Regions from separate parts of the Klebsiella africana genome, predicted to be linked through region 2. Evidence: riboswitches for the same ligand, from Rfam matches in the RefSeq annotation. Region 2 holds a riboswitch; the other holds the start of a gene.
What was found. A riboswitch is a leader RNA that binds a small molecule or an ion and turns the genes downstream of it on or off. The one in region 2 is predicted to bind cobalamin.
Positions count from the first base shown of each region.

Region 1: it holds a riboswitch for cobalamin, as region 2 does, so the genes downstream of both, LGL98_RS04635 (cobyrinic acid a,c-diamide synthase CobB) here and btuB (TonB-dependent vitamin B12 receptor BtuB) in region 2, are expected to answer to the same signal.

Region 1 is NZ_CP084874.1:937,701-953,448, reverse strand. Features, by position in the region: gene LGL98_RS04715 (cobyric acid synthase) at 1-770, opposite strand, end outside; gene LGL98_RS04710 (energy-coupling factor ABC transporter ATP-binding protein) at 767-1,591, opposite strand; gene LGL98_RS04705 (energy-coupling factor ABC transporter transmembrane protein) at 1,600-2,277, opposite strand; gene LGL98_RS04700 (energy-coupling factor ABC transporter substrate-binding protein) at 2,264-2,545, opposite strand; gene cbiM (cobalt ECF transporter S component CbiM) at 2,547-3,284, opposite strand; gene LGL98_RS04690 (cobalt-factor II C(20)-methyltransferase) at 3,281-3,994, opposite strand; gene cbiK (sirohydrochlorin cobaltochelatase) at 3,991-4,785, opposite strand; gene LGL98_RS04680 (cobalt-precorrin-6A reductase) at 4,796-5,581, opposite strand; gene LGL98_RS04675 (precorrin-3B C(17)-methyltransferase) at 5,578-6,303, opposite strand; gene cbiG (cobalt-precorrin 5A hydrolase) at 6,303-7,358, opposite strand; gene LGL98_RS04665 (cobalt-precorrin-4 methyltransferase) at 7,339-8,112, opposite strand; gene LGL98_RS04660 (decarboxylating cobalt-precorrin-6B (C(15))-methyltransferase) at 8,105-8,674, opposite strand; gene LGL98_RS04655 (cobalt-precorrin-7 (C(5))-methyltransferase) at 8,664-9,269, opposite strand; gene cbiD (cobalt-precorrin-5B (C(1))-methyltransferase CbiD) at 9,263-10,402, opposite strand; gene LGL98_RS04645 (cobalt-precorrin-8 methylmutase) at 10,399-11,034, opposite strand; gene cbiB (adenosylcobinamide-phosphate synthase CbiB) at 11,045-12,004, opposite strand; gene LGL98_RS04635 (cobyrinic acid a,c-diamide synthase CobB) at 12,001-13,377, opposite strand; cobalamin riboswitch at 13,471-13,648, opposite strand; gene pocR (transcriptional regulator PocR) at 13,930-14,841, opposite strand; gene pduF (propanediol diffusion facilitator PduF) at 15,045-15,748, opposite strand, start outside.
Region 2 is NZ_CP084874.1:5,079,384-5,095,131, forward strand. Features, by position in the region: rRNA gene LGL98_RS24390 (16S ribosomal RNA) at 1-720, opposite strand, end outside; gene murI (glutamate racemase) at 1,116-1,967, opposite strand; gene btuB (TonB-dependent vitamin B12 receptor BtuB) at 1,912-3,750, opposite strand; cobalamin riboswitch at 3,816-4,002, opposite strand; gene trmA (tRNA (uridine(54)-C5)-methyltransferase TrmA) at 4,117-5,217, shown strand; gene LGL98_RS24410 (YijD family membrane protein) at 5,268-5,627, opposite strand; gene fabR (HTH-type transcriptional repressor FabR) at 5,643-6,278, opposite strand; gene sthA (Si-specific NAD(P)(+) transhydrogenase) at 6,475-7,875, shown strand; gene oxyR (DNA-binding transcriptional regulator OxyR) at 7,858-8,775, opposite strand; gene argH (argininosuccinate lyase) at 9,033-10,406, opposite strand; gene argB (acetylglutamate kinase) at 10,505-11,281, opposite strand; gene argC (N-acetyl-gamma-glutamyl-phosphate reductase) at 11,288-12,292, opposite strand; gene argE (acetylornithine deacetylase) at 12,406-13,557, shown strand; gene ppc (phosphoenolpyruvate carboxylase) at 13,816-15,748, shown strand, end outside.

The DNA.
Region 1 (15,748 bases), 1.1 Mb from region 2:
ACCACGGCGATGTCGATATCGCGTCGGTCGGTGCGATGGTATTTCCCGGCCTGCAGCGCGACGCCGTCCTCATCCTCGAGATCCACGTCAAGCCACGGCATAACGCCCAGTACCGGCACCCCGGTCAACGCCTCGATTTGCTCTATCCCTGAGCGCAGGAGCGCCACATCGCCACGGAATTTATTGATGATCACCCCTTTCACCCGCGCCCGCTCCTGAGGCTGCAGCAGCGCCAGCGTGCCGTAAATCGCGGCAAACACCCCGCCGCGGTCGATATCGGCCACCAGGATCACCGGGCATTGCGCCATCTCGGCCATGCCCATATTGACGATATCGCGGTCGCGCAGGTTAATCTCCGCCGGACTGCCGGCGCCTTCCAGTACCAGCGCCTCATACTCTCCGGCCAGGCTCTGGTAGACCGCGAGGATCTGCTCGCGCAGGCGCGGCTTGTACTGATGATAGCTCACCGCATCCATGCTGGTCGCCACCTGCCCCATCAGCACCACCTGCGCCTGACGGTCGCTGGTGGGCTTGAGCAAAACCGGATTCATGCGGACATCCGGCGCAATCCCGGCCGCTTCGGCCTGGAAAATCTGCGCCCGGCCCATCTCTTTGCCATCCGGCGTAATGCCTGAATTCAGCGCCATATTCTGTGATTTAAACGGCGCGGTACGCAGCCCATCCTGATAAAAAATGCGGCACAGTCCCGCCACCAGCACGCTTTTCCCAACGTCGGAAGCCGTGCCCTGCAACATCACTGCCAGCGTCATGACGCCTCCTTTATCGCGCCTATCGCGTTGTTGTGCATCCGCTGAAAAAACTCCGCCTCGGTTTTACACAGCGGCAGCCCCAGTTCGCTATGAAGTTTCACCAGCCACGGCTGCGTCAATCCCGCCCGGGCCATGGTCTCCGCGCAGGAAAATACCTCGCCGGGATCCCCCTCGGCCAGTACTTCGCCGTGACGCAAAACGTAAACGGCGTCGCTCACCTCATAGATCAGATCGATATCGTGGCTGGAGATCACCACGCGTCGCCCCTGCCCGACAATGCGCCGGATGATGGCGATCATCTGCGCCCGCCCACGGGGATCGAGGCCCGCGGTGGGCTCGTCAAGCAGCAGGTAGCGCGCCTGCAGCACCAGCGCCCCGGCGATCGCCACCCGTTTTTTCTGCCCATGACTGAGGCACTGGATCGGCTGCTGGCGAAACCCCTGGGCATCGACGAGGGTCAACGCCTCATCTACCCGGCGGGCGATCTCCTCTTCCGCCACCCCGAGGTTACGCAGACTAAAAGCGATATCGCTGTCGATATCGGTATAAAAGATTTGCTGATCCGGATCCTGAAACACCGTCGCCACCTGCTGGCGCAGCGCCAGCAGACCGCGCTTGCTGTAATTCAGCGCCTCTCCCTGCCACAGCACCGCCCCCTGCTGCGGGCGCAGCAGGCCGCTCAGGTTCATAAACAGCGTCGACTTTCCGCAGCCGTTGGCCCCCACCAGGCCGGTCACCGCGTGGCGGGAAAAATCCAGCGTCAGCCCTTTAAGTACCGGCTCATCCTGATAGCGAAACCAGAGATCGGTTGTGGCAAGCATACTTATCCTTAGAGGTGAAAATCACCCTGGTACAATTTGATATCCAGCGCCGTGCTCATCTGTTGATAGCGCAGGAGGACGCGGGTGAACAGCAGTCCCACCAGCATCGCCAGCGAGCGATAGCCCTGCGGCACGCTACCATAGCCAAAACGCAGAGTTTGCGCGCGGTGAATCGCCATCGCCTCGTCCAACAGAATAAAAATGAAGCGCCAGGTCAGCAGGATCTGCTCCGTCAACAGCCGCGGTACGCGACCGCGCTTGAGTAAAATAATCAGCTGCGGGAAAGGCAAATTAAGCACCAGCCAGAGCGTGGCCGCCATCGCCGCCAGGCTGCGCCAGAAGGTCTCTCCAGCCACGGCCAGCCCCGGGGCGGAAATCCCTATCGAGAAAGCGCCCAGTCGAAAGCTCGCTAACAGCATCTGCGGGTCGCGGCTGACGCTGAACACAATGGTCAGCACGCCGACCAGCAAAAAGCCAAAGGGCAGCACCATCCAGCGGCACCAGCGCCAGAATGAGACCCGCAGCAGCCAGCAGGTCAGCGCGGCGGTCAGCGCCAGCGTCAGCGCCTGGCCCCACGCCGGCAGCGTAAAGGCCAGCACCATCAGCAGCAGCCAGAGCAGAAACTTCCGCTCTGGCGCCACCTGCAGCCAGCGGCTCTGGTAGCTGAGTCGGTCAAACCCGGTCATCACGGCGCTGTCTGCCCCTCGCATATCCGAGAATGTAAAAAATCACCGCTGCGCCCAGCGAGCCCTGCAGGGTAAACAGCAGGCTCTCAATCTCGCCACTCGCCGGTTCATATAGCGGCTGGAACCAGGGTTGATAATCCGGCGCCACTACCTGGATCTGGCTCTCCGCTTCACCGTCCGAGCCGCCAAACTCGCCGCCGTGGTTAATAAAAAATGGCAGGATCATCAGGGCGACCACCATCGCCAACAGGATCAGGGTCTTTTTCATATTAATGTCCCTCCGCGGCGATCAGTCGCCGTTTGGTTAGCTGATCGTAGATCATCACGGTGAGTAAGCCTTCCGCGATGGCGATCGGGATCTGCGTCAGGCAGAAGATCCCCATAAACTTGGCGATCGATCCACCTGCCCCGGTGGCCGGATCGGGAAAGGCCACCCCGAGCTGGACGGAGGTGACAAAGTAGGTCATCAGATCCGCCAGCATGGCGCAGAGAAAGACCCCGACATCGCGACGGATCCCCGCCCGGCAGGCCAGTTTCCACACCAGATAGCCGACCATCGGGCCGATCACCGCCATCGACATCCCGTTAGCGCCAAGGGTGGTCAGGCCGCCATGCGCCAGCAGCAGCGCCTGAAACAGCAGAACGATTGCCCCCAGTACCGCCACCACGCCCGGCCCGAAGAGGATCACCGCCAGACCGACGCCGGTCGGGTGCGAACAGCTGCCGGTCACCGACGGGATCTTCAGCGCCGAAAGGACAAAAATAAACGCCCCGCAGAGGGCCAGCAGCACCTTCTGATTGCTCTCCTCCTGGACGATACGCCGCAGTCGCACCAGGCCGTACCACAGGCAGGGTAAAAACAGCAGCCACCACGCCAGCGCCCACATCGGTGGCAAAAAGCCCTCCATGATATGCATGGCGAACGCTTCCTGCGGGACGATGATCAGCAGAACAGCCGCCGCCAGCCCCCCATACGAAAGCTGCTTCAGCGATTTCACCTGATTCATTGCGCGTCCTCCCACTGTTTGTTAACCAGGATGGTCGAGAAATAGGGCAGCGGCTGGTCATCGCTGACCTCGCGCAGACGGCGCCAGCACTGCTCGCCCGGCAGGGTGGCCTCTGACATCATCAGCGCCGCATCCAGCAGCCCCGCCTGCGCCAGCAGCGCCTTTATGCGGGCGAAGCGGCCGTAGACTTTCATCAGCACCAGACTGTCATGCTGGCGCAGCGCCGCGGCGATGTCCGCTTCCGGCGCGGTACAGGAGATCACCGCCAGCGACTGCTGCTCCATGGCCAGCGGGGTTTTCGCCCGCGCGGCAATGGCGGCGAAAGAGGTAACGCCAGGGACAATCTCCAGCCAGTCCGGGCAGCCAATCCGCTGCAGCAGAAAGACCCAGGTGCTGAACAGCATGGCGTCGCCGAGGGTGATAAACCCGACCTGCCTGCCCGCCGCCACCTCCTGGACCAGGGCCGCGGCGACATCGTTCCACACCGCCTCTTTTTCCGCGCTGTCGGCGCTCATTGGAAAATGGCAGCAGCGGACCTCCGTGTGTGCGCCGAGGTACTCGCGTACGATGGAGAGCGCCAGGCTGTCGCCGCCTTTGCGGCCGGCTGGCGCATACAGCACATCCAGCTGGCCGAGGATCCGCGCCGCACGCACGGTGATCAGATCGGCCGCCCCCGGCCCGGTGCTCAGGGCGTATAGTTTGCCGCTCATGCTGCTTTCTCCATCGTGTTATTCAGCGCCTGCTGCAGATGGGCGACAAACATCGCCCGCACCGCCGGATTTTCCCCTAGCCCGTTCAGCCACGGCGTGGCGGGGATACCGGCGGCATTGAAGCGGGTTTTCCACGAATCGTCTTCATCAGAGGCCATATCATTAATGGCATGATCGCCGGCCACCAGCATCAGCGGCATCAGATGCACGCCGGTCACCCCCTGGCGGGAGAGTTCGTTAATGACGATGTCCACTTCGGGATAGCTTTCCACTGCCCCCACCCGCGCCGGAAAACCCTGCACTGCCATCATATGATCCAGACAGGCGTAGGCGGCGAAGGCGTGGTGGCTGGCGCCGTGGCCCATAAACACCACTCGCTCCGTCGCCGCCAGCGGCGGCATCTGCTGGCGCAGGGCCTGCATCAGCTGCACATAATCGCCATGCCCGCTCAGCAGCGGCACGCCCAGCGTCAGACGCTGAAAGCGCGGGCGCATGCTCTGCACTTCGCGAACAATCTTCTCGTACTCGTCGCCGTTGATAATGTGCAGGGACTGGATCGCCACATCCTGGTACCCCTGCTCGGCCAGCTTTTGCAGGGCCTGCAGCGGAGTATCGATATGGATACCGTCGCGCTGCTGCAGTTTGCGAATAATCATCCCCGAGGTGAAAGCGCGGAACAGCGTGCGGTCCGGGCAGCTGGCGGCCAAATCGCGCTCGCAGGCGGTAATGTTCTTCTCGCGGGTGTCGTGATAGCTGGTGCCAAAGCTCACCACCAGAAGTGCTTTTTTCATATCCTCTTCCTCAAGTCGCCGACAGCCAGCGCGTCAGCCGCGCAGCGAAATCGGCCTGGCTTTGCAGTAGTTCATCGCCCGTCACCAGCGGCGCCGGGCGGGTAATGACGATGCAGGGGATCCCCGCATCGAGACAGGGTTGTACTTTTTCCTGATAGCCCCCTTCCGCCCCCGAGGCTTTCGTCACCACGACATCGGCCCGGCACTGGCGATAAAAGGCGGCGTTAAATTCGGCACTGAACGGCCCGCAGAGGGCAAAGATCTCCCCAACGCCAAACCCCAGATCGCTGCAGTGCTGAACCACTTCCGGCACCGGCAGCACCCGGGCGAGCAGCGTTTTCTCCGCCAGTCCCGCCCGCCAGGCCGCCAGATCTTTGCTGCCGGTGGTCAGCAGGATCCGCTCGCCGAGGCGACGCGCCACCGCGCAGGCCTCGTTCAGGTCGCCGACCACGTAAAGTAGCGGATGGCGCAGATCGCTCAGCTGCTCCGGCCTTTGATAGCGGCTGAGCAGAACCCCGACGCTGGCGCAGGCGCGCACAATATTCTGGCTGACCACCTCGGCGTAGGGGTGAGAGGCATCGATCACCCAGCGGGTGCGCTGCGCGCTGAGCCACGCCGCCATCTGCTGCCACTCCATACGCCCGCAGCGTATCCGCCCGCCGATATCGCCGGCCAGCCGCTCGCCGGTAGGGGTCGCCACCGACAGGGTGTAGCGCACACCGGCGGCGTCCAGCTGCTGGCAGATCGCCCGCGCATCGCTGGTGCCCCCGATAACCAGCACGTCGCCGTGATTCACAGCGCGTAGCCTCGCGGGGTGATCATCAGACCGTTGTCGATGTAAGTCGCTTTGTTGCCGACGATCACCAGACTGGTCATATCCACTGGGGCAAAATCCATCTCTCCGAGGGTGGTCAGCCATTTCTCTTGTTTTTTGCGCCCGGCGGATTTGACTACGCCGACCGGCGTATCTGCGCTTTTACTGGCCGCCAACAGCGCAAAGGCGCGCGCCAGATGCCCTTCGCGGCCGCGACTGCGGGGGTTGTAAAAACAGATAACGAAGTCCGCTTCCCCTGCGGCGACTATGCGTTTTTCAATCACCGGCCAGGGCGTCAGCAGATCGCTAAGGCTGATATGGCAGAAGTCATGCATCAGCGGCGCGCCGAGCAGCGAGGCGGCGGCGATACTGGCCGTCATCCCCGGGATCAGACGGACCTCAATGTCCAGCTGCTGCTTATTGACCAGCTCCAGCACCAGCCCCGCCATGCCGTAGATGCCGGCGTCGCCGCTGCTGATAAGCGCAACGTTGTGCCCGGCCTGCGCCAGCTCAATGGCCGCCTGGCAGCGCTCAATCTCTTTGCACATGCCGGTTTTGATCACCTGCTTGTCGCCGGTAAAGGCTTTTACCAGGTGGGTGTAGGTCTTGTAGCCCACCACAATCTCCGCCGCCTGCAGGGCCTCCACGGCTTCCATGGTCATCATCGCCTGCGAGCCAGGGCCAATTCCGATTACGCTTAACATCAATGTGTTACTCCCAAAGTAATGGTCACGCCCTGCTCACGCAGGGTTTCGCCGGACAGGTTTCCCTGACTCAGCAGCCAGGCCACCGGGCCGGAGACGCTGCCGACGCCAACTGTCTCCCGGACAAAAGACGAGGCCGGAAAGCGATGCTCGTGCTCGCGCAGCGCCTCGGCGCTGAAGGTTTCGAACGGCACCCGGCAGCGGTGCGCCAGCTGGCGCAACCCCGGCTCGTTTGCCTTCAGGCTCACGCTGCCGATCGCTTTCAGCGCCAGCGGGTCAAGACGCTGAGCGGCAAGCTGGCGATCCAGCAACGTACTGAGCAACGCGCAGGGGGTATCGCGCCGACAGCCGATCCCCGCCACCACCCGCTGGGGCACCAGCTTCCAGTGAGGTACCGGCAGCGGCGGTAGCGACCGGCGCAGGGTGACGCAGATCAGGGCGTCGAGCGCCGGCAAGCGTGCCAGGTCGCTTACCGGGATAAAGCCGCGCCGGTCGCAGCGGCTTAGCGCCCCGGTAAATTCAGCGTCGCACCACAGCCCCACCCGTTTGCCACTCACCAACATCTGGTTGACGGTTTTCACCGCCGCGCGAAAATCGGTCATCCGGGCGTTCAGCTGGAAGGCCAGCGTGTCGAGGGCGGCCAGCTCGTTGACGTCGGTGGCGGTGGTGATCACCGGGTCGGCATCGAGCATCCTGGCAAGATAGCGGGTCAGCGCATTCGCCCCACCGGCATGGCCGGAGAGCAAGCTGATGACATGCCGGGCGCGCTCATCAATCACCACCACCGCCGGGTCGCTGAGCTTGTCATTCACCAGCGGGGCCAGCACCCGCACGGCAATCCCGGTGGCGCCGATAAAAATCAGCGCCGAGAAGTTGCTGAACGCCTCGCGGGCAGCGCTGGCAAAGCCACCGTTGAAGGGGATAAACCCCTCTTCCTGCAGCGCTTCGCTGGTGTAACAGGTGAGCGGCAGCATGGCCGCCAGCCGTTTTGCCAGCCGCACGCCGCCGGGCGTCAGGCAAAACAGGGCAATGGATTCAGGCTTTACGGTATTCATGGCTAAAATCCGCTGCGTACAGTTTTGAGTAGTGATACTCATCGCCGAGGAAGGGACCGACGAGGATCAGCGCCGTTTTGCGGATCCCGGCGTCGCGTACTTTGTCGCCGATGTCCGCGAGGGTACCGCGGACGGTCTGGCTTTCCGGCCAGGTGGCCTTGTAGATCACCGCGACCGGGGTGGTCGCGGGGTAGCCGCCCTCCACCAGCCGCTCTGCCACCCGGTGAATACGCTGCACCGACAGGTAAATCGCCATCGAGGTTTGATGACTGGCAAAGGCCTCCAGCTGTTCGCGCGCGGGAACCGGCGTGCGCCCTTCCAGACGGGTAATAATCAGACTCTGCGAGACTTCGGGCACCGTGTACTCCACCCCCAGCTCCGCCGCCGCACCGAGGAAAGCGCTGACGCCCGGCACCACCTGCCAGCGGATCCCGCGGCGGGTCAGCTCTTCGCCCTGCTCACGCACCGAGCCATACAGCGAGACGTCGCCCGTCTGCAGACGCACCACCGTTTTTCCCGCCTTCACCCCCGCCTCCATCAGGTCGAGGATCTGCTCCAGATGCAGCGCGGCGCTGTCGTGGCACTCCGCCTGTGGCGGACAGTAGGCCAGTAGCTCGGTGTTGATCAGCGATCCGGCGTAGATCACCACCTGCGCCTGCTGTAGCAGACGGTAGCCTTTGAGAGTAATCAGTTCGCGATCGCCTGGACCGGCGCCGACGAACCACACGCAATGGGGATCAAAAGTCTCAGCCATGGTTTTCTTCCTTCTGACAGGCGATGACAAAAACGGGATTATGGGGTTTGAAGTAGTGGCCGCTGCCCAGCGTGGCCAGCGTGGAAACCGCCAGCTGCTGGCAGTCCACCTCGTGGATGCCGCTCTGCCGCAGGTGCGCCAGGGCGCTATGAAGGTTTTCCTGCAAAATAAAAGTCATCACCAGCCGGCCGCCGGGATGCAGCTGCGCCAGCGACCAGTCGATCAATGCCGTAAGGTGGCCGCCGCTGCCCCCCATAAAGATCGCGTCGGCTTTGTCGGCGACCGCCAGCGGCGCAACGCCCGCCACGATAGCGATGTTGTCGCAGCCAAAGCGCTGCCGGTTGTCCGCCAGCAGGCGCAGCGCGTCGGCCTGACGCTCAATCGCCGTCACTCGCAGCGCCGGATTCTGCAGGGCGGCCTCAATGCTGACGCTGCCGGTGCCCGCGCCGATATCAATGAGATGGCGCGCCCGGTGCAGCTCCAGCTTCGCCAGCGCCAGCGCGCGCACGGCCTCTTTGGTCATCGGCACCTGGGCGCCGCGCAAAAACAGCTCATCTTTCATCGAGAATCACCACCGCATTCATCTCATATTCGTCCTCCACTGCGCTGACCGGCAGCCAGTGGATCCGCTCGTTTTCCATCGCCAGGTTCTCGCCAATTACCATCCAGCGATGGCCTTTGCCGCGGGCCATCAGCTGAGCGGCTATCTCCCGCGGTCCGCAGCGGCTGTCGGTCACCATGGCGACTTTCCGGTGGGCGGCCAGCGCATCGAAGCTCACCGCCCGGCCATGGCTGCTGGTCAGCCACATGTCGTTCATGTCGATGCCCGCCCGGGCGCAGAGGTACTGCACCGCGCTGATGCCGGGGATCACCTGCACCCGTCCCCGGCCAAAATGGGCAATCAGCCGGGTGCCAATGCCATAGAACAGCGGGTCGCCGGAGGCCAGCACCACGACGTGGCGCCCGGTACGGGCCTCGATCCACGCCAGCAGCGCCGGCATATCGGCCCCCAGCGCGAAGCGCTCGCCGGCGAAGGCGGGAAACTGCTGGAGGTGGCGGCTGCCGCCCACCAGCGCCTCGGCGGCGGCGATTGCCTCGCGCGCGGCCGGGGTCAGCCACTGCAGCCCCGCCGGGCCCATTCCCACGACCGTCAACATGTCAGCTCCCGGGCAATCGCCTCCAGCGGACGGCTGCTGCCCAGTACCTGGTTATCAAAAGAAAACAGAACCGCATCGCAGGTGGGCGGTTGCTGAGTGAAGCGCAGCATCTCAAGAACGCGCTGGCAGATTCGCTCAGCCAGATGGTTATAGAGGCGCTGGTATCCCCAGGCGTCGATATGCTCCATTGCCGCTTCGGTAGTGTCGCACTCGCTGACCAGCGTCAGCAGCGGCAGCGGCGCGCCAAGCAGCGCCAGATGAGCGACGAGGGTTTCCATCCGCGCATCGGCGATATGGCTGTGGGTATGAAAGATCCCGGCGGCGATTTTGATCAGTTTGCCGGGATGGCCGATGAGCACAATCTGGCGGAAACCAAGCCGGACCGCCTCTTCAATCATGTAGCCGACGAAGTTGCTCATGGTGACCACCATCTGCGGGTCGATGCCCATCTGCTCGCGGACAAAGCGCTCGCCGTGGTTGCCCGGTACCAGCACCACGCGTTCCAGCCCGGCGGCGCGTTTTATCTCCAGCTCGAGGGAGAGCGAGCGCTTCCAGCTCTCTTCCGACATCGGGGTAACGATCCCGGTGGTGCCGATAATCGAGATGCCGCCGAGGATCCCCAGCCGGGCGTTATAGGTTTTTTGCGCGCGGCTTGCGCCTTCCGGGGCAAAGATCTCCACCTGCGCGCCGCGGGATGGGCCAATCGCTTCACGCACAGCGGTCTCGATGGTGTGCCGCGGAGTGCGGTTTATCGCCGGGCTGCCTGTCGGCAGGCCGATCCCTTTGCGGGTCACCGTGCCGATGCCCTCGCCGCCCAACAGGCTAATTTCTCCGCTGTCATTGAGGGTCACCCGGGCAAAAATCAGCATGCCGTGGGTGGCGTCGACATCATCGCCGCCATCTTTACGGATCGCGGCGACCGCCTGCTGCCCTTCGACGTGCGGAGACTCGACGTTCAGGCACAGGGTGACGCCGGAGGGGGTGACGATCGAGACCTGATGAATCAGATGCTGGCGCATCACCATCAGCGCCGCCACTTTTGCCGCCGCCGTGGCGCAGGAGCCGGTGGTGTAGCCCTTGCGCAATGCTTTGCCGTGATGCCACACCGGGGCGTCAAAGGTCTGATCGCTCATTGCGCCTCCCGCAGGTGGTAAAGCAGAGCGTTCACAATCGCCGCCGCCACGTTGCTTCCCCCTTTGCGGCCGAGCGCGGCGATAGCCGGCAGGCCGCTCTCGCTGAGCGCCGCTTTCGACTCCGCGGCGCCAACGAAGCCGACCGGCACCCCCACCACGCCGCCGATGGCCGTCTCGCGATGTTCCAGCAGGCGAAACAGCGCGGTTGGCGCATTGCCGAAGACGAACACTTTCTCCCCGGGCTCCTGCACCGCAATATCCACCGCCGCCATCGAGCGGGTCATCCCCCGGCTTTGCGCCTCGCGCACCACCCGCGGGTCGCTGATATAGCAACGGCATTCGCCGCCAAAGCGGGCCAGCAGGGTTTTGTTGATCCCGGACAGCGCCATGGTGGTATCGGTATACAGCGTGCAAGGCCGGCTCAAGGCCTCACTCAGCGCGATCAGGGCATCCGGAGAAAACCACAGAATATCCAGCCAGTCGAAGTCAGCGGTGGTGTGGATCACCCGCTTGATAATCGCCTCGTGCAGTGGGCTGGCGAAATGGTAGTCCGGCCGCGTTTCGGCGATGATCTCGCTGATGATGTCGAAGCTTTTCGCCTCGATCGCCTGCGGTTGTTGGATGTACTGCATCAGGTTCTCCTCAGGCCACGCCGACCAGCCAGTAGCGCACGCCGATAAACAGCGCCAGCGCCAGGCTTGACGCCACCCACATTAATCGAATTGTTCGGGAAATATCGTCCACCGCGATGTCGCGGACGGCGTCGCCTATCCAGGGCTTTTCAACGCGCTGGCCGAAGTAATCGTTCGGGCCGCCAAGGCGGACCCCCAGCGCGCCGGCGACGGTCGCTTCCGGCCACGCGCAGTTAGGACTGCTGTGCTGATAGCGATCGCGCCAGCCCGTGCGCAGCGCCCGGGCGCCATTTTCCCGGCATAGCACCGCGGCAAGGCTGAACAGCAGCCAGCTCAGCCGGGCGGGAATGAAGTTGGCTACATCATCAAGACGGGCGCTGACCATGCCGATCGCTCGGTATTTTTCGTGTTTATAGCCGACCATGGAATCGAGGGTGTTGACCGCTTTATAGGCCATGGCCAGCGGCGCGCCGCCGAGGAGCAGGAAAAAGAGCGGCGCGATAATGCCATCCACCGTGTTTTCTGCCACGGTCTCCACCACCGCACGGTTGATCTGCGCCGGCTGGAGCTGAGAGGTATCGCGCCCGACAATCCAGGAGAGCTTATGCCGGCTTTCGGCGAGATCTCCGACCTGCAGCGGCCGGGCCACTGCCATCGCCGACTGTGCCAGACAGCGTCCCGCCAGCGCGGTGAAGATCATCCACACTTCCACCAGCCATCCAAGCCAGGGGTGTATCCCGTGCGCCAGCGCCAGTACGCCCCAGGCCACGCCCCATGTCAGGCCGATAACCACCAGCCACATCACCCCGCCGCCGATGCGCAGCGCCCGGTCGCTATGGCAGACGCGTCGCACTACACGCTGGCTGACGGCGATCAGGCGACCTATCCAGCGCACCGGATGCGGCCAGTGCGACGGATCGCCAATGACGACATCAAGTATCCAGGCTACACACCAGGCGAGAAGGGTCATTGCGCCCTCCTTGCTGCCCGCAGCCAGTGGTTTAGCATGGTGGGGCGCTGGGCAAAGTGGACATGGAGATAGCTGGCAAAGGCGCTGCCGGACTGCCATCCTCCCTGCCACTGCTGAAGCGTCTTACCATCACGCTGTTTACGGCAGGCCAGTACGGCGGGGGTGGCGGGAGAAAAATCGGAGTAATGAAATTCATGGCCGCGCAGCCACTCACCAGGGGCGGCCAGCAGCGTCTGCTGCTGCGCCTGCGCTTCGCAGTAGCCGAACCGGGTCAGACGCGTCCCCATTCGGCTGTGTCCGGGAATAATATCCGCCATCGTGTAGCGCTCGCCGCTGGTGACTTCCAGGGTCGTGCCCAGATACATCAGGCCGCCGCACTCGGCGTAGATCGCCACCCCGCGCCGGTGCGCCGCGCGAAGCTGTGTCAGCATCTCGTGGTTAGCGGATAGCCCGGCCGCATGCAGCTCCGGATAGCCGCCGCCGAGCCAAATCATCTGGCAGGCCGGCAGCTGGCGATCGCGCAGTGGGCTAAAGCGCACAATCTTCACGCCGCAGCGCGCCAGCAGCGCCAGGTTATCGGGGTAATAAAAATTGAAGGACTCATCGTCGGCGAGGGCCAGGGTCAGTCCTTCGCCGGCATCGGCGGCAAGCGTCTCCCCCCACTCGCCCACCGGCAAGGTCGCTAGTTCGCTGATGGCCAGCAGCCGGTCAATGTCGAGGGTGCGTCCCAGCAGACTGGCAAAATCCCGCCATGCCTGCTGATTGACCACCGACTCGCGGGCGGTGACCAGCCCCAGATGCCGTTCGGGCAGCGCCACGCCTTCCACGCGCGGTACATAGCCGATCACTGGCACCTGACAGTAGCGCTCAATGGCGCTTTTCAGCAGCTGGAAGTGCGTGTCGCTATTGACGCGATTGACGATAACGCCAGCGATGTTGAGGGCCGGATCAAAGTGTTGAAAGCCCATCACCGTGGCGGCGATGGAAGTCGACACCGCTTTGCCATCCACCAGCAAAATCACCGGGCAGCCAAGCTGCTTAGCCATTGCCGCGCTGCTGCAATAGTTGGGGTCGGTGCCGTAGCCGTCATACAGGCCCATCACCCCTTCGATAACCGCGATGTCGGCCTGCTGTAGCTGTTCGGTAAACAGCGCGTTGAGTATCGGGCCAGGAAGCATAAAGCTGTCGAGATTGCGGGAAGCGATGCCGCTGATGGCGGTGTGCCAGGCGGTGTCCAGGTAGTCAGGCCCTACTTTACAGGGTTGCACCCGCATACCGCGCTGTTGGAGCAAGCTGAGCAGGCCGAGCGTAACGGTGGTTTTGCCACAACCGCTGCCGGTACCCGCAAGAATGAACGCACGCCTGGTTGCCATACCCTGTCCTGTTCTGGCGGTCAGGGTATAGCTGCGCGCATGCCTGGTCCTGCGACCACGCACCGCTAAGCCACCCACTTCCCACCGAAGTTGTTGGTCAGTTACCGGCAGGCAGGTCTTCTGGCTTAGCCTCGTTCTCACCCGCCCTTCCCAATCTTTCGATCAGTGGTTTTTGCGGGGTCGTCAGCATCACAGCAGCGGGGGCTGCGGGGGATTTACACCCCCTTCCCTGACACCAAACTGGTGTCGAACCTGTCGGTTTGTTTCGCCGATGCGCCCTGCATCGACGGGTAATACTTTATGTTTTCTTTTACCGTTTCATCACTCGTCACTATGACGTCAGTGAAGGAAAGCGGTTTTGTAATAATCATCTGTCTCGTATTAACGGACACTCTATCTCATCACAAAAATAAAAACTGGTGTAGTTTATCCCTCGAATATCACTATTTTGTTGCGCTATGACAATTTATTGCTCTACTTTCGTTTTTTTCATTTTATATTGATGAAGATACTCCGGGATATCAAAAATCGGCAATAACAAAATATTGTCATTTAAAATGACTCAGTTTGTGATCCGGCATTAATTTGCTGACGAAACGCCTGCGGCGTTACCTGATAGGTCTGGCGAAACACTTTACAAAAATAGCTGGTTTGCGAAAAACCTAAATTCCGCGCGATGCTGGCGATGCTCCAGTCGCTGTGACATAGCAGCTCTTTTGCGCTCGCCATCCGCTGCTGATTGATCCAGGCGTTAAAACCAATCCCCTGATATTTTTTAAACAGTTTGCTGAAGTAGTACGGGCTGAGATAGACATGTGCCGCCACGTCCTCCAGACGCAGCTCATCAGAGAGATGCGCGTCGATATAGCGCAGCGCCTTCTTCATTTTGCCATCGTGCGGCGAGGGCGCCCTGCTGACCTGCGCTGGGTCGTTCTGCGGCGGATTATCTTTGATAACCACAAAGTTAAGCTGTTTTTTCAGGCAATTTTCCACAATCAGCTTCAGCAAATCCGCCGAAGCGATAACCCGGGAATAGTCCATCTCCGGTACATCGCGGAACGCCTGGACCAGCACCGGATCGTCCTGCCAGCGATCATCGACGTTCAGGATATCAACCAGCTCAACATCATTGCTTAGACGAACCTGGCCACACAGCACGAAGCCGACCAGGTGGCCGGCGATTACCAGCGGGATGGAAAAATCGGTTAGGCCCGCGTGGCAGCGGTAGATGCACAACTGGTCTTTTTTCGAGGCTTCCAGCCCGCCGCAGCGGTCGCTCATGCGACAGCGTCCGCTGTGCTCCGGGTGCTGACGCATCAGCTGGCAAAACGGCGTGAAATTAAACAATTCAGAAATCTCATCACCGTGAATATTGACGACCACAACCGCCAGACTGGTGGCTTGCGCAAAATCCTGTGCGATTTTATTGATGAGTTCTGAGTTCAGGGTACTCGCAGAAATCATGATAAAACCCCTCAGTTAATTTTTTGTTATAAATAAAACATATTTTTCATATTTACCTTTTTTAGCATCAGATCCCGTCGACGATAAAAAAGTGCATTGACAATAACAAAAGTCTCCCAACCCGGGGAGACTTTTTGAGCGGTTCGTGATATCGGTTCATGAAAATAGCCTGGCTATTTCACTGATACATTCCTTCTATGACGCTAACGCGTATTTTCTTCCTCCACGCAGGTATGACACGGCAGATTATTGGCGATAAGAAAGCGATAAATTGCGGCGCCGAGGCAGGCCCCCAACAACGGTGCGATAATGGGCACGATAAAATAGGGAATATCTCTTCCCCCGGTCATGGCGATATTGCCCCACCCGGCGAACCAGGTGAACAATTTCGGGCCAAAATCGCGTGCCGGATTCATCGCGAAGCCGGTAAGCGGCCCGGTCGAGGCGCCGATCACCGCCACCAGAATGCCAATCAACAGCGGCGCCAGTGGCCCCTTGGGTACGCCGTTGCCATCATCGGTGAGCGCCATGATCATCCCCATCAGCATCGAGGTGATCACCACCTCCACCAGCGCCGCATGCCAGACGCTCAGCTCAGGCGCTGGATAAGTACTGAAAATGCTGGCCAGCTGCAGGCTTTCCAGGCTGCCACGCACCATATGATGCACCGTTTCAAAGTGCGTAAACAGGGTGCTGTAAAGTATCCAGGCCAGTACAGCGCCGCCAAACGCGCCGGCGACCTGAGCCACGATATAAGGCACCACTTTTCTGCCCGGGAAGCAGGCAAACAGCCACAGCGCCACGGTGACCGCGGGGTTAAGGTGCCCCCCCGAAATGCCGGCGGTCAGATATACCGCCAGAGAAATACCCAGTCCCCAGATAATACAGATCTCCCACAGCCCCAGGC
Region 2 (15,748 bases):
CCGGTATTCCTCCAGATCTCTACGCATTTCACCGCTACACCTGGAATTCTACCCCCCTCTACAAGACTCTAGCCTGCCAGTTTCGAATGCAGTTCCCAGGTTGAGCCCGGGGATTTCACATCCGACTTGACAGACCGCCTGCGTGCGCTTTACGCCCAGTAATTCCGATTAACGCTTGCACCCTCCGTATTACCGCGGCTGCTGGCACGGAGTTAGCCGGTGCTTCTTCTGCGGGTAACGTCAATCAACAAGGTTATTAACCTTATTGCCTTCCTCCCCGCTGAAAGTGCTTTACAACCCGAAGGCCTTCTTCACACACGCGGCATGGCTGCATCAGGCTTGCGCCCATTGTGCAATATTCCCCACTGCTGCCTCCCGTAGGAGTCTGGACCGTGTCTCAGTTCCAGTGTGGCTGGTCATCCTCTCAGACCAGCTAGGGATCGTCGCCTAGGTGAGCCGTTACCCCACCTACTAGCTAATCCCATCTGGGCACATCTGATGGCATGAGGCCCGAAGGTCCCCCACTTTGGTCTTGCGACGTTATGCGGTATTAGCTACCGTTTCCAGTAGTTATCCCCCTCCATCAGGCAGTTTCCCAGACATTACTCACCCGTCCGCCGCTCGTCACCCGAGAGCAAGCTCTCTGTGCTACCGCTCGACTTGCATGTGTTAGGCCTGCCGCCAGCGTTCAATCTGAGCCATGATCAAACTCTTCAATTTAAGTTTGATGCTCGTGAATTAAACTTCGTAATGAATTACGTATGTTCACTCAGAGACTTGGTATTCATTTTTCGTCCGAGGACGTTAAGAATCCATGTCACTTTGAGTGCCCACACAGATTGTCTGATAAATTGTTAAAGAGCGGTGCAACGCGGCGTTAAGCTCACCGTTGCGAGGTCCCGTATAATACGTTTTCCTCATTCAGAGTCAAGCCCTTATTTTGCTTTTCTCTGTTGGTTTTCAGCGCTGAACTTCACCGCTGAAACCCCGCTGACCCGGCGGCTTGTTTGCCGTTGTTCCGTGTCAGTGGAGGCGCATTATAGGGAGTTCTGAGACGTTGACAAGCCCTGTTTTCAAAAAATTATTCAACCGTCTCTTTTTTGTGCAAAACGCCCTTAGAGCGGTAATTTTTCCAGCGTTGAAAAGCCATAGCGACGCAGAACGGGTAAAAGCTGTTCTGTTTCTGCCGTCAGCGCCATGCAGAATGCTTTATTCTCGTCGCTGGACTTCGCATCCGGCGCTTCATGCTCTAACAGCCAGGCAGTGCGACGGGCAATCGCCGCGCCAGAATCGATCAGCCGCGTGCCCTCCGGCAGAACGCGCTGCAGCTCCTCCTGTAGAAGAGGAAAGTGGGTGCAGCCCAGCACCACCGTATCCGGCGGCTCCTGCATCCGCAGCCACGGCCGCAGGATGCGGCGGAGCTCTTCTAACGGCACAGGCTCGCCGTGCAGCTTCGCTTCCGCCAGCTCCACCAGCTCCGCCGACCCCAGCATTTCAATTCGGCATTCATTGGCAAAGCGGTCGATCAGCTCACGGGTATAAGGACGCTTAACGGTACCGCGCGTCGCCAGCAGGCCAACAATCCCGTTCGCCGTTAAGCGGGCGGCGGGCTTGATCGCCGGCACTACGCCAACGACGGGGAAGGCGAACTTTTCACGCAGGGCAGGCAGGGAGACGGTACTGGCGGTATTGCAGGCGATCACCGCCAGCGCCAAAGGATAGCGTTGCTGGACAGCGGTGACGATTTCCACAACGCGCTCAACGATAAACTCTTCGCTCTTCTCGCCGTACGGGAAAGCGACGTTATCAAAAGCATAGATGTAATGCAGATTCGGCAGCAGCTGCCGAATCTCATTATAAACCGACAACCCACCGACGCCGGAATCAAACACCAGCACGGTGGGACGTGGATCAGAAGGTGTAGCTGCCAGACAAGGTGTATTCCCGTCCTGCAGATTGGTAGCCATAAACTGTCTCGTAATCTTTATCGAACAGGTTGGCTATTTTACCACGAACTGTCAGGTGTGAGGTGACGGGATACGATAAACCGACATCCCAGAGGCTCAAGCCACCCATATTGACGGTACGCGAGTTGTCGTAGTCATAATCGTAACGCTTGCCGATGTAGTGATACGTCACATCCCACCCCAGATCGTAGACCTGGCCGTTCAGCTCATATTTCACCTGCTGCTTCGCCCGGCGATAGAGGATCTTATTGGTTTCATCATCGCGAGGGTCAACATACTGCAGCGTCAGATGATGCTCCACCGGCCCGGTGGTGACATTCCCCGTCCACTCCAGCCCCTTGATCGTCGCCGACTTGACGTTGTAGTAGGCGTTGTTGTCGTAATCGATGAGGTTCTGAATCTCATAGCGATACGCAGAGAGACGCCAGTCGACCGGCCCCGTCAGCCCTTCGAGGCCCACTTCCCACTGCTTCGACTCCTCGGGCTTCAGGTTCGGGTTAGAGGCGATGCCAAAGCGTTCTGCGCCGTACTGCTGCCCGAGGGAGGGGGCGAGGAATCCAGTGCCGTACGAGAGCGTTGTCCGATAACCGTCGATAAATTCCCAGCCTGCCGCCGTCTGCCAGGTACCGTGCCAGCCAAACTGCTCGTCATGATCCTCTCGGCCGGAAGCTTCCAGCGTCACGCTGTCAATCTGCTGCTGGCCCGTGAGATAAAGACCGGTGGTGTCACGCTTATACACGTCGGTACTGGTCGTTCCGCTGGATTTCAGCTTCTCTTGTTTCCAGTCTACGCCGCCGCTCACTGCGCCATGACCCACCACAACATTATTCCCCCACTGGATATAGCGCTGTTCCATATCATCCAGGGTGGTGCCCGCGGCATAGCGGCCAGCGTCGCTGCTGTAGTTGTAATCTTTGATGCGCTGATAGTTTGCAATCAACTGAGAGGAGTAAATCCCGGAGTGATAATGCAAACCGGTATCCCAGGACTGGGTGTAGGACTGGTCTTCATCGTTTCCGCCTGCGTAGCCCCAGTTACCCTGGTCATAGTCAGCGTTGGCGGAATAACCATAGCCGCGGAAGAAACCCGAGAAGTTGTCGTCGAACTGATGCTGTACCCCGCCCCACAGCATTTTATTGCGGTAGCCGTCGCGATCGCTGTCGCCGCTATAAGAGGAATTTGGCTGGACGTTAAATCCTTTGGTGGTCTGATAGGCGCCGGCAGCGGTAACCAGCGTATCGCCAAACCGCTTGTTAAAGGCGCCGTCATAAGACTGATAGCCATTCGTGCCCGCGCCAGCGTTGATTTGCGAACGCTCAGCGTCGGTCATGGTGATAATGTTCACCACCCCGCCGATAGCTCCAGAGCCGTAAACCGCGGAGCGCGGGCCACGGATATATTCCACCCGCTGGACCAGTGAGATAGGGATCTGACTGATATCTACGCCGTTGGAGATTCCCGGACGCGCCATCGGCACACCGTCGATCAGCACCAGCACGTGGCGAGCCTCCGTCCCCCGAACATACAGCGAAGCACTCTGCCCCATGCCGCCGTTGCGGGAAATATCAACCCCGGGAAGACGACGCATCACATCGTTTAAATCTTTGGACTGCCAGCGGTCGATGTCATCGCGCGTCACAACGTCGGTCGGCGCCAGCACGGTATTCACCGGCTGTTGAAAACGGTTTGCTGTCACTACCAGCGTATCTGAATTGCTATCCTGCGCCCAGCCGGAAAATGCCGTGACGGATAAGACCGTCATCAGCGAAGCTTTTTTAATCATTGTAAAAGCATCCGAAACAGAAAAAGGATGCCGCAGGTTTTATCATTTGCTCGCGACGATAAAACCCAGTGCGACGTATTCCGGCAGGTCTTCGGGCTTGGAGGCTGTTTCAAGAAATAATGACTTCCCACGGCTAGCCGCAGTGTCTGCACCGAGTGCGCTCATTTCTCACCTTCCTTACCGCTGCGCGTCAGCCCCAGATTTCCACTGGGTTCCCTTTTAACTCACAGGACCGGTAGGCGAATGCTACAATCAGAATCATATAGATGTCCAGACTGCTAATTATATTTCCCGCGGCATTCGAGGCTGGACATCCCCGGCGCTTTCCCTACAATCCCCGCGTACTTATTTTATTCAGGATGCATCATGACCCCCGAACACCTTCCTACCGAACAATACGAAGCGCAGCTGGCAGAAAAAGTCGTCCGTTTGCAAACCATGATGGCGCCTTTTGCCGCGCCGGTTCCGGAAGTGTTTCGTTCGCCGGTCAGCCACTATCGTATGCGCGCCGAGTTCCGTCTGTGGCACGATGGCGATGATCTGTACCATATTATTTTCGATCAGCAGACCCGGTCGCGGATTCGCGTTGATAGCTTTCCGGCAGCCAGCGCGCTGATCAATCAGCTGATGACCGCCATGCTGGAGGGCGTACGCAACAATCCCGTGCTACGCCATAAGCTGTTCCAGATTGACTATCTGACCACCCTCAGCAACCAGGCGGTCGTTTCGCTGCTGTATCATAAAAAACTCGATGATGCCTGGCGTGAGCAAGCGGAGGCGCTGCGTGACGCCCTGCGAGCCCAGGGACTCAATGTGCATCTGATTGGACGCGCGACCAAAACCAAAATCGAGCTCGATCAAGACTATATAGATGAACGTCTGCCGGTTGGTGGGCGAGAGATGATCTACCGTCAGGTAGAAAACAGCTTTACCCAGCCGAACGCGGCCATGAACATTCAAATGCTGGAGTGGGCGCTGGATGTCACCAAAGGGGCGACCGGCGATCTGCTGGAATTGTACTGCGGCAACGGTAACTTCTCGCTGGCGCTGGCGCGTAATTTCGATCGCGTACTGGCCACCGAAATCGCCAAACCGTCGGTGGCGGCGGCGCAGTACAACATCGCCGCTAACCATATCGACAACGTGCAGATTATCCGCATGGCGGCGGAAGAGTTTACTCAGGCGATGAACGGCGTGCGGGAGTTCAACCGGCTGCAGGGTATCGATCTGCAAAGCTATCAGTGCGAGACCATTTTCGTCGATCCGCCGCGTAGCGGGCTGGACAGTGAAACGGAAAAAATGGTGCAGGCCTATCCGCGTATTCTGTACATTTCGTGCAACCCGGAAACGCTGTGTCGCAATCTGGAGACGCTAAGCCAGACGCACAACGTTACCCGGCTGGCGCTATTCGACCAGTTCCCGTATACCCATCACATGGAGTGCGGCGTTCTGCTGACCCGGAAATAGGCCAAAAAAAACCGGCAACGTCATGTTGCCGGTTTTTTTCCGTTGGCGGCTTACTCGGCCGCCGTATTTTTGCGGTTACGCATCTTGTAGCCGATCCAGAAGACCATCGCGACGGACAGAACGGCCGGGAAGAAGTTAGAACCGATATCCGGGTACTCTGCACGCACGACGGTGCTGTACAACAGCACCCCGAGAATAAAAAAGGCGGCAGCCAGGCCCGGTAGCCCAACGGGCATACTGCGATTCTGATAGCGCTGATGCAGACAGTAGACCGTCAGCAGCAGGGATAAAATGGGGAAGACGGAAAACGGAACTATCGAACTGAACAGCGCCGCAAAGGCGCCATTAATGGATAACCCGGCAATCAGTGCCAGCAGCAGCGTACCTTTATCTTGAACTGAGTGTTTCATTGCTCGTCCTTCACGTTATTCGGAATGATGTGACATTTTTTCTTGTTCACGGCGATACCAGTAATACGCGCCTTTCGAGATCATTCTAAGCTGCAGTACCAACCGTTCTTCCAGCTGTCGGCGCTGCTCAGGGCCGACATCCAGCGCTTCCGCGCCAGCGCTAAAAACGATGGTCACCATAGCTTCAGCCTGCGCTTCGGTAAAGGCGCGCGGCATATGGTTTTCGAGTTCTAAATAGTCGGCAAGTTCCGCAATAAAGTGCTGGATCTCGCGTGCGACGGCGGCGCGAAACGCCGCAGAGGTTCCCGAGCGCTCGCGCAGCAGCAGGCGGAAGGCGTTCGGGTTGTTACCGATAAATTCCATAAAGGTGGAGACCGAGGTGCGGATCACGCTGCCGCCTTTGGCAATCCGCTGGCGCGCCTGGCGCATCAGCTGGCGCAGCATCAGTCCGCTCTCATCGACCATCGTCAGGCCCAGCTCATCGACGTCGCGAAAATGACGATAAAAGGACGTCGGCGCGATCCCTGCTTCCCGCGCCACTTCACGCAAGCTCAGGCTGGCGAAACTCCGCTCAGCGCTAAGTTGGCTGAATGCCGCTTCCACCAGCGAACGGCGGGTTTTTTCTTTTTGTTGTGCTCTTACGCCCATCACGATGTATGAATCCTTCCAATAGCCCTGCTGGCACTATACCAGAGATTAAAACTAATCGGTTTGCCCTGGATTGTGAATGATTGTTTACGAGCCGTTTCTGCTTTTATGCTGCAAAAAAGCACAACGATAATTGGGTTAAAGCGCAGCGAATGTTATCATCGTGTTTATTTTATGTATAAAACAGGTGAGTAATGCCATGTCACACTCTTGGGATTATGATGCAATAGTGATTGGTTCCGGTCCTGGCGGGGAAGGCGCCGCCATGGGACTGGTGAAACAGGGAGCACGCGTTGCCGTCATCGAGCGCTACCATAATGTCGGCGGCGGTTGCACCCACTGGGGTACCATCCCGTCGAAAGCCCTCCGCCATGCCGTCAGCCGTATTATCGAGTTTAACCAAAACCCCCTCTACAGCGACCACTCCCGCCTTCTTCGCTCTTCTTTCGCCGACATCCTTAACCATGCCGACAGCGTCATCAACCAGCAGACTCATATGCGCCAGGGATTCTATGAGCGCAACCACTGTGAAATTCTGCAGGGCAATGCCCACTTCGTGGATGAGCATACCCTGGCGCTGGAGTGCCATGATGGCACGGTCGAAACAGTGACCGCGGAGAAATTCGTTATCGCCTGCGGATCTCGCCCCTACCATCCGGCGGATGTCGATTTCCACCACCCGCGCATCTATGACAGTGATTCGATTCTCAGCCTGCAGCATGAGCCGCGCCATGTGATCATTTACGGCGCCGGGGTGATCGGTTGTGAATATGCGTCGATCTTCCGCGGCATGGAGGTGAAAGTCGATCTGATCAACACCCGCGATCGTCTGCTGGCCTTCCTCGATCAGGAGATGTCAGACTCGCTCTCTTATCACTTCTGGAACAGCGGCGTGGTCATTCGCCATAACGAGGAGTATGAGAAAATTGAGGGGGTGGATGACGGGGTGATCATGCACCTGAAGTCCGGCAAAAAGCTGAAGGCCGATTGCCTGCTGTACGCCAACGGCCGCACCGGCAATACCGACACTCTGGCGCTGGAAAATATCGGTCTGCAGACCGACAGTCGCGGTCAGCTGAAGGTTAACAGCATGTACCAGACCGCCCTCCCGCACATCTATGCGGTTGGCGATGTCATCGGCTATCCAAGCCTGGCTTCTGCCGCTTACGATCAAGGACGCATCGCCGCCCAGGCGCTGGTAAAAGGCGAAGCCTCAGCGCATCTGATTGAAGATATCCCGACCGGGATTTACACCATTCCGGAAATCAGCTCCGTCGGGAAAACCGAGCAACAGCTGACGGCGATGAAAGTGCCATATGAGGTGGGCCGCGCCCAGTTTAAACACCTGGCGCGGGCGCAAATCGTCGGTATGAGCGTTGGTACGCTGAAGATCCTGTTCCATCGGGAAACCAAGGAGATCCTTGGCATTCACTGCTTTGGCGAGCGCGCGGCCGAAATTATTCATATCGGCCAGGCGATCATGGAGCAGAAAGGCGGTGGCAACACCATTGAGTACTTCGTCAACACCACCTTTAACTACCCGACCATGGCGGAAGCGTACCGGGTCGCCGCGCTGAACGGCTTAAACCGCCTGTTTTAACGCCTTGTCGAAATGGCCATCCATCGTACCGCGGATGGCCTCCGCCAGATGTTCATAGCGGCTGCGCAGCGGTGAGCCCGGACGATAAACCAGACCGATGGTGCGTCTTGGCTCTGGCTTAATGCACGGCAGGTAGACCACGCCATCGCGTTTCCTTTCCTGTGGCACCGCCAGCGCCGGCAGCAGGGTAATACCGCTGCCTGCCGCCACCATATTGCGCAGCGTTTCCAGGCTGGTCGCGCGGAAGTGGGTATCCTCATCCGCCCCCGCTTCAAAGCAGAAGCCCATCGCCTGATCGCGCAGGCAGTGGCCATCCTCCAGCATCAGCAGCTTTTCACCGGCCAGATCCGACATCGGCACCCGGTCGCGGTTCGCCCACGGATGATCTTCATAGATAGCCAGCATCATCGGCTCATCGAACAGCGGCACCTCGATAAAGGCCTCGCTCTCTTTGACCAGCGCCAGGATGGCGCAGTCGAGCTTACCGCTGTCGAGCTGAGCCAGCAGCTGATGGGTCTGCGCTTCGTGCAGATACATTTCCAGCTTCGGGAAGGTTTGATGCAGCATCGGAATGATGTGCGGTAGCAGGTACGGGCCAATTGTCGGGATCAGGCCGATATGCAGCGGCCCGGACATGGTTTCCCCTTGTTGGCTTGCCATCTCCTTGAGCACTTTTACTTCGCGTAACACGGTACGCGCCTGATCCACCAGCAACAGCCCCGCCTGGGTAAACAGAACCTTACGGCTGGTGCGCTCCAGCAGCATGACGCCAAGCTCATCCTCCAGCTTGCGGATCTGTCCGCTGAGCGTCGGTTGGCTCACATGGCATGAGTCAGCCGCCCGCCGAAAGTGGCGGTGTTCGGCGAGCGCTACCAGGTATTCAAGATCGCGAATATTCATTATTCATCCTCCATCGCCACGATAGTCCATGGCGATAGATAGCATAGCAACGAACGATTATCCCTATCAAGTTTTCTGTTCAATAATACGCCCATAAAGACGGTCAACCTGTGAAAACCACTGGCCCGTCACACTGTTTCTCTACCCGAACAACTAAAGCCAACGTGAACTTTTGCGGACCTTGCGTCCGCTTTTTTTTGCATAAAAAACCCGGCGTCGCTGGGCTCGGCCGGGTTCGGGAAGGGGATGCCAGAAGATTAGCTCAAGCGAGCCTTCGCCTCGTTGATAGCCTGCGCTACCTGCTGCGGCGAGACGCCGCCTTTCGCTGCGCGTTTCTCGAGGCAGGACTGCAGGGACAGAATCGGGTACACATCGTCTGCAATAACCGGACTAAATTTCTGCAGATCGGCCAGGGCCAGCGCTTCCAGCGGTTTCCCTTGCGCAATGGCTTCCACCACCGCCTCACCAACAATATGGTGCGCCTCGCGGAACGGAACGCCTTTCGCCACCAGATAATCCGCCAGCTCAGTGGCATTGGCATAGCCCTGCTGCGCCGCTTCCGCACAGCGCGGACGTTTTACCTGAATGCCGTCCAGCACCAGGGCCGCCATATGCAGGCAGTCGAGCCAGGTATCCAGGGCGTCGAAAAGCCCCTCTTTATCTTCCTGCATGTCTTTGTTGTAGGCCAGCGGCAGGCCTTTCAGGGTCATCATCATGCCGGTCAGCGCACCCTGCACGCGGCCGCATTTGCCACGAATTAATTCCAGCGCGTCCGGGTTTTTCTTCTGCGGCATCAGCGAGGAGCCGGAGGTCACGCGATCAGAAAGCTCGACGAAGTTCGCCTCGCCGGAGTTGAAGAAAATCAGATCTTCCGCAAAGCGCGACAGATGTACCATGCCGATAGACGCATGGGAAAGCAGCTCCAGCACATGGTCGCGATCGGAAACGCTGTCGAGGCTGTTGCGGGTGGCAGAGGCAAAGCCCAGCCAGCCGGCCAGCTGCTCGCGGTCGATTTCATACGCCGTCCCCGCCAGCGCGCCGCAGCCCAGCGGGCTGACGTCGAGGCGCTTCAGCGCGTCCTGCAGACGGCTTTCGTCGCGCGCCAGCATTTCCACGTAGGCCAGACACCAGTGCGCGAACGTCACCGGCTGGGCGCGCTGCAGGTGGGTGTACCCCGGCATCACCGCGTCCTGATTCTGCTGGGCGGTCTCCACCAGCGCGCTCTGCAGCTGGCGATTGGCCGACAGCAGTTCGACAATGGTATCTTTACACCACAGTTTAAGATCGGTGGCGACCTGGTCGTTACGGCTGCGGCCGGTATGCAGTTTCTTGCCCAGCTGGCCCACTTTATCGATCAGTTTACCTTCCACCCAGCTGTGAATATCTTCGGCATCGCTGGCGAGAATTTGCTGCGGATTAGCGCGCACCTCTTCCAGCAGCACGTTCAGCGCCTCTTCCAGCTGCTGCTGTTCAGCGGCACTCAGAACGCCGACCGTTACCAGCGCTTTCGACCAGGCGACAGAGCCAACGATATCCTGCTCCGCCAGACGATAGTCGAAGCGCAACGAGTCGTTGAACTGTTTGAACCGTTGATCTGCTGCCTGTGTAAAACGCCCGCCCCAAAGTGCCATAACTTGCTTCCTTTATTCGTTAGTTCTGCCGGCGGCGTTGTGCCTCCCGGCCTACAGTCTGTAAGCCCGGCAGACAACGCGCCGCCGGGCATGAAATCTTAAGCCAGAATACGTGTGCCGATCGGCGTGCCGTTAAATAACGCCGGTAGCTGCTCGGCGTGACGCCAGGAGGCGATATCGACCGGACGGCCCAGGGCACGTGCGGCGTCGAGGGCCGCATTCACTTTCACAATCATGCCGTCGGTGATAATCCCCTGCTCGATCAGCTGTTCCGCTTTCTCGGCGGTCATCTCGGCAATACGCTGCCCTTTACCATCGAGGATACCGCTAACGTCAGACAACAGGATAAGATCCGCCCCCAGGGTGGCAGCCAGCGCCGTCGCCGCCTGGTCAGCATTGACGTTCATCAGCTGGCCCTCGTCGGTCACCCCGATAGAGCTCACCACCGGCAGGTAACCGCCGGCCAGCAAGGTATTGATCAGCGTCGGGGAGCCCGGCTGCGCCAGCCCGACATGGCCCAGCTCAGCATCCAGCTGCGTCACCTTCACGCTATCGCCATCGCCGAGGAACAGGCCGACAGAGGCCAGACCGTGCTTTTTCGCCCACGCCAGCAGCGTCTTGTTGGCGGTACCCGCCAGCGCGCCGGTGATGATGTCTATTTGCTCAGCCGGCGTAACGCGCAGACCATTTTTCTTCTGTACCGGCAGGTTAAGCTGTTTCATCAGCTCATCCACCACGCAGCCGCCGCCATGGACGATAATCAGCGGACGCTGATGCGCTTCACGGTAGTTAACCAGTGCGGTAAACAGGCGCTCCAGCGCTTCTTCGCTATCGAGTAAAACGCCGCCGAGTTTGATAATTAATGGGTTCATCATCACACCTTAAATAAGAGACTGCGTCTCAGCGAAGCCGAAACGAATATTCGCGCACTGCACCGCCTGCGCTGCGGCGCCTTTCAGCAGGTTATCTTCAGCCGCGACGACGATAAGATGGTCGTCCTGCACGGCAAAACCGATATCACAGAATGGCAGACCCTCGACGCTTTTCAATGCGGGTACGCCTTTATCATATAAACGTACCAGCGGTTTATCGGCGTAAGCCTGCTGGTAAACCGCCGCGATCTGCGCATGGCCAACGCCCGGCTTCAGGCGGCAGGTAATGGTTTCCAGGATGCCACGCTTAAAATTACCCAAGTGCGGGGTAAAAATTACCTTTGCCCCGAGGTGGCTGGCAATCTCCGGCTGATGGCGATGGTTAAATATGCCGTACGGCTGCAAGCTAACTTCACAGAAGCTGTTGCCGATCGCGGCCTTACGACCCGCGCCGCTCACCCCGCTGGTAGCGTTGATTACCGGCCACTGGTTCAGATCCAGCAGACTGGCATCAATCAGCGGCTTCAGCGACAGCTGCGCCGCCGTCGGGTAGCAGCCTGGCACTGCGATTAACTGCGCGTCTTTAAGCGCATCCGCGCTCCACTCCGCCAGACCATACACCGCCTGTTTGAGCAGGTCGGGATGCTGATGAGTGAAACCGTAATATTTTTCGTAGAACGCCCCATCGTTAACGCGGAAGGCACCGGAGAGATCGAACACCACGCAGCCGGCAGCAAGGAACTGCGGCGCCAGATCGTGACTCACTTCGTGCGCGGTGGCGAGAAACACCACGTCCACGCCAGCGCTGAATTCGCTGATATCGGACATCGGCTGCAGCGGCATATCGACAATGCCTTTGAGCTGCGGATGCAGGTCGGAAATTAATTTTCCCGCATCATTGCTTTGCGCGGAGACCGTTAAAGCGGTTATGTTCATATGCGGATGACGATTGATATAGGTCACCAGCTCTGCGCCGGCATAACCACTGGCACCCACAATCAGCGTATTTAACATTGGAAGCGCATCTCCTTACATTCGATGGGTTTTCTTACGCTCAACGATATTGTATTTTTATTCACAATAAATGCATGAATATTGATACTATCACGACCCAAGGTGTGTCAACAATGAAAAACAATTTACCGCCCTTTATCGAGATTTACCGCGCGTTGATCGCCACACCGTCCATCAGCGCGACCGAAGAGGCTCTCGATCAAAGCAATGAGTCTTTAATCAATTTGCTGGCAGGCTGGTTCCGCGATCTCGGCTTCAATGTTGAGGTACAGCCGGTGCCGGATACGCGCCATAAATTCAACCTGCTGGCCAGCACCGGACACGGCGCCGGCGGCCTGCTGCTCGCCGGGCATACCGATACCGTGCCGTTCGATGATGGCCGCTGGACGCGCGACCCGTTCACCCTCACCGAACACGATAACAAGCTCTACGGCCTCGGCACGGCCGATATGAAAGGCTTCTTCGCCTTTATTCTCGACGCCCTGCGCGATGTCGACGTCACCACACTAAAAAAGCCGCTGTATATTTTGGCCACCGCCGACGAAGAGACCAGCATGGCCGGCGCGCGCTATTTTGCCGAAACCACCCGGCTGCGCCCGGACTGTGCCATCATCGGCGAGCCCACCTCCCTGCAGCCGATCCGCGCCCACAAAGGCCATATGTCCAACGCGATCCGTATTCAGGGCCAGTCCGGCCACTCCAGCGATCCGGCGCGCGGGATCAACGCCATTGAGCTGATGCACGACGCCATCGGCCGCATTATGCAGCTGCGCGATCTGCTAAAGGAGCGCTACCACTTCGAGGCGTTTACGGTCCCTTACCCAACCCTCAACCTGGGCGCTATCCATGGCGGCGATGCCTCAAACCGTATCTGCGCCTGCTGTGAACTGCATATGGATATCCGCCCGCTGCCGGGGATGACCCTTAACGATCTTAATGGTCTGTTGGGCGAGGCGCTGGCCCCGGTCAGCGAACGCTGGCCGGGCCGCCTGACGGTCTCAGAGCTGCATCCGCCGATCCCTGGCTACGAGTGCCCGCCGGACCATAAGCTGGTGCAGGTGGTTGAGAAACTGCTTGGCGCCCAGACCGATGTGGTGAACTACTGCACCGAAGCGCCGTTTATCCAGACGCTGTGTCCGACGCTGGTGCTCGGCCCGGGATCCATCAATCAGGCCCATCAGCCTGACGAGTATCTGGAGACGCGCTTTATCAAGCCGACCCGGGAGCTGATTAGCCAGGTGGTCCACCACTTCTGCTGGCACTAAAATCGCCCTCTTTTTCCGCCCCGCTCTCCCGGGGCGGAACGGTGACGATCGTCACATTTCCATAAGCGATGCTTATCCAGCGACCCCTGAATTAAATTTCGCAAATTACGGCGATTTACTCGTTTGCTGAAGCGATTTCGCAGTAATTGACGTGGGGGTATTTACGTGGCTTTATAAAAGACGGGTTGCTTATCCGTTGCTCACGTTCCAGCGCAGCGGATATAACAAAATAAAATGAGATGGGGTGTCTGGGGTAACATGAACGAACAATATTCCGCATTGCGTAGTAATGTCAGTATGCTCGGCAAGGTGCTGGGCGATACCATCAAGGATGCATTGGGAGAAAATATTCTTGATCGTGTCGAAACTATCCGTAAGTTGTCCAAATCTTCACGCGCCGGCAACGAAGCTAACCGCCAGGAGCTGCTGACCACGCTGCAGAATTTGTCTAACGACGAACTGCTGCCGGTGGCCCGTGCCTTCAGCCAGTTTCTGAATCTGGCCAACACCGCTGAGCAGTACCACAGCATTTCGGCCAATGGCGAAGCGGCCAGCAATCCGGAAGTCATTGCGCGTACCCTGAGAAAGCTCAAAGACCAACCCAATCTCAACGAAGAGACCATCAAACAAGCGGTGGAATCTCTGTCTCTGGAGCTGGTGTTGACCGCCCACCCGACCGAGATCACCCGCCGGACGCTAATCCATAAAATGGTGGAAGTGAACAACTGCCTTAAGCAGTTGGACAACAAAGATATCGCTGACTACGAGCACCATCAGCTGATGCGCCGTCTGCGCCAGCTGATCGCCCAGTCGTGGCATACCGATGAAATTCGTAAGCACCGCCCTTCCCCGGTCGATGAAGCCAAATGGGGTTTCGCGGTGGTGGAAAACAGCCTGTGGGAGGGGGTGCCTAACTATCTGCGCGAGCTGAACGAACAGCTGGAAGCCAACCTTGGCTACCAGCTGCCGGTGGACTTTGTCCCGGTGCGTTTCACCTCGTGGATGGGCGGCGACCGCGACGGCAACCCGAACGTGACCGCCGATATCACCCGCCACGTGCTGCTGCTCAGCCGCTGGAAAGCGACCGACCTGTTCCTCAAAGACGTGCAGGTGCTGATCTCCGAGCTGTCGATGGTGGAGTGTACCGACGAATTGCGCGCCCTGGCCGGCGCCGAGGGCGCTCAGGAACCGTACCGTTACCTGATGAAAAAACTGCGCGCTCAGCTGATGGAGACCCAGGCCTGGCTGGAAGCGCGTCTGAAAGGTCAGAAGCTGCCGAAACCGGCCGGACTGATCACGCAGAACGAGCAGCTGTGGGAGCCGCTGTACGCCTGCTATAAATCGCTGCAGGCCTGCGGCATGGGCATTATCGCCAACGGCGAGCTGCTCGACACCCTGCGCCGCGTGAAGTCTTTCGGCGTACCGCTGGTGCGTATTGATATCCGTCAGGAAAGCACCCGCCACACCGAAGCGCTGGGTGAAATGACCCGTTACCTCGGGATCGGCGATTACGAAAGCTGGTCAGAAGCCGACAAACAGGCTTTCCTGATCCGTGAACTGAATTCCAAACGTCCGCTGCTGCCGCGCCAGTGGGAGCCCAGCGAAGAGACGCGCGAAGTTCTCGACACCTGCAAGGTGATCGCCGAGGCGCCGCGCGGATCGATCGCCGCCTACGTGATCTCGATGGCGAAAACGCCGTCCGATGTGCTGGCGGTTCATCTCCTGCTGAAAGAGGCCGGGATTGGCTTTGCTCTGCCGGTGGCCCCGCTGTTCGAAACGCTGGACGACCTGAACAACGCCAACGACGTCATGACCCAGCTGCTGAATATCGATTGGTACCGCGGCTTTATCCAGGGCAAGCAGATGGTCATGATCGGCTACTCAGACTCCGCCAAAGATGCTGGTGTGATGGCCGCCTCCTGGGCGCAGTATCAGGCGCAGGACGCGCTGATCAAAACCTGTGAAAAAGCCGGTATCGAACTGACGCTGTTCCATGGTCGCGGCGGCTCTATCGGCCGCGGCGGCGCGCCAGCCCACGCGGCGCTGCTCTCGCAGCCGCCGGGAAGCCTGAAAGGCGGCCTGCGCGTCACCGAGCAGGGCGAGATGATCCGCTTTAAGTACGGCCTGCCGGAAGTGACCATCAGCAGCCTGTCGCTGTATACCAGCGCCATTCTGGAAGCCAACCTGCTGC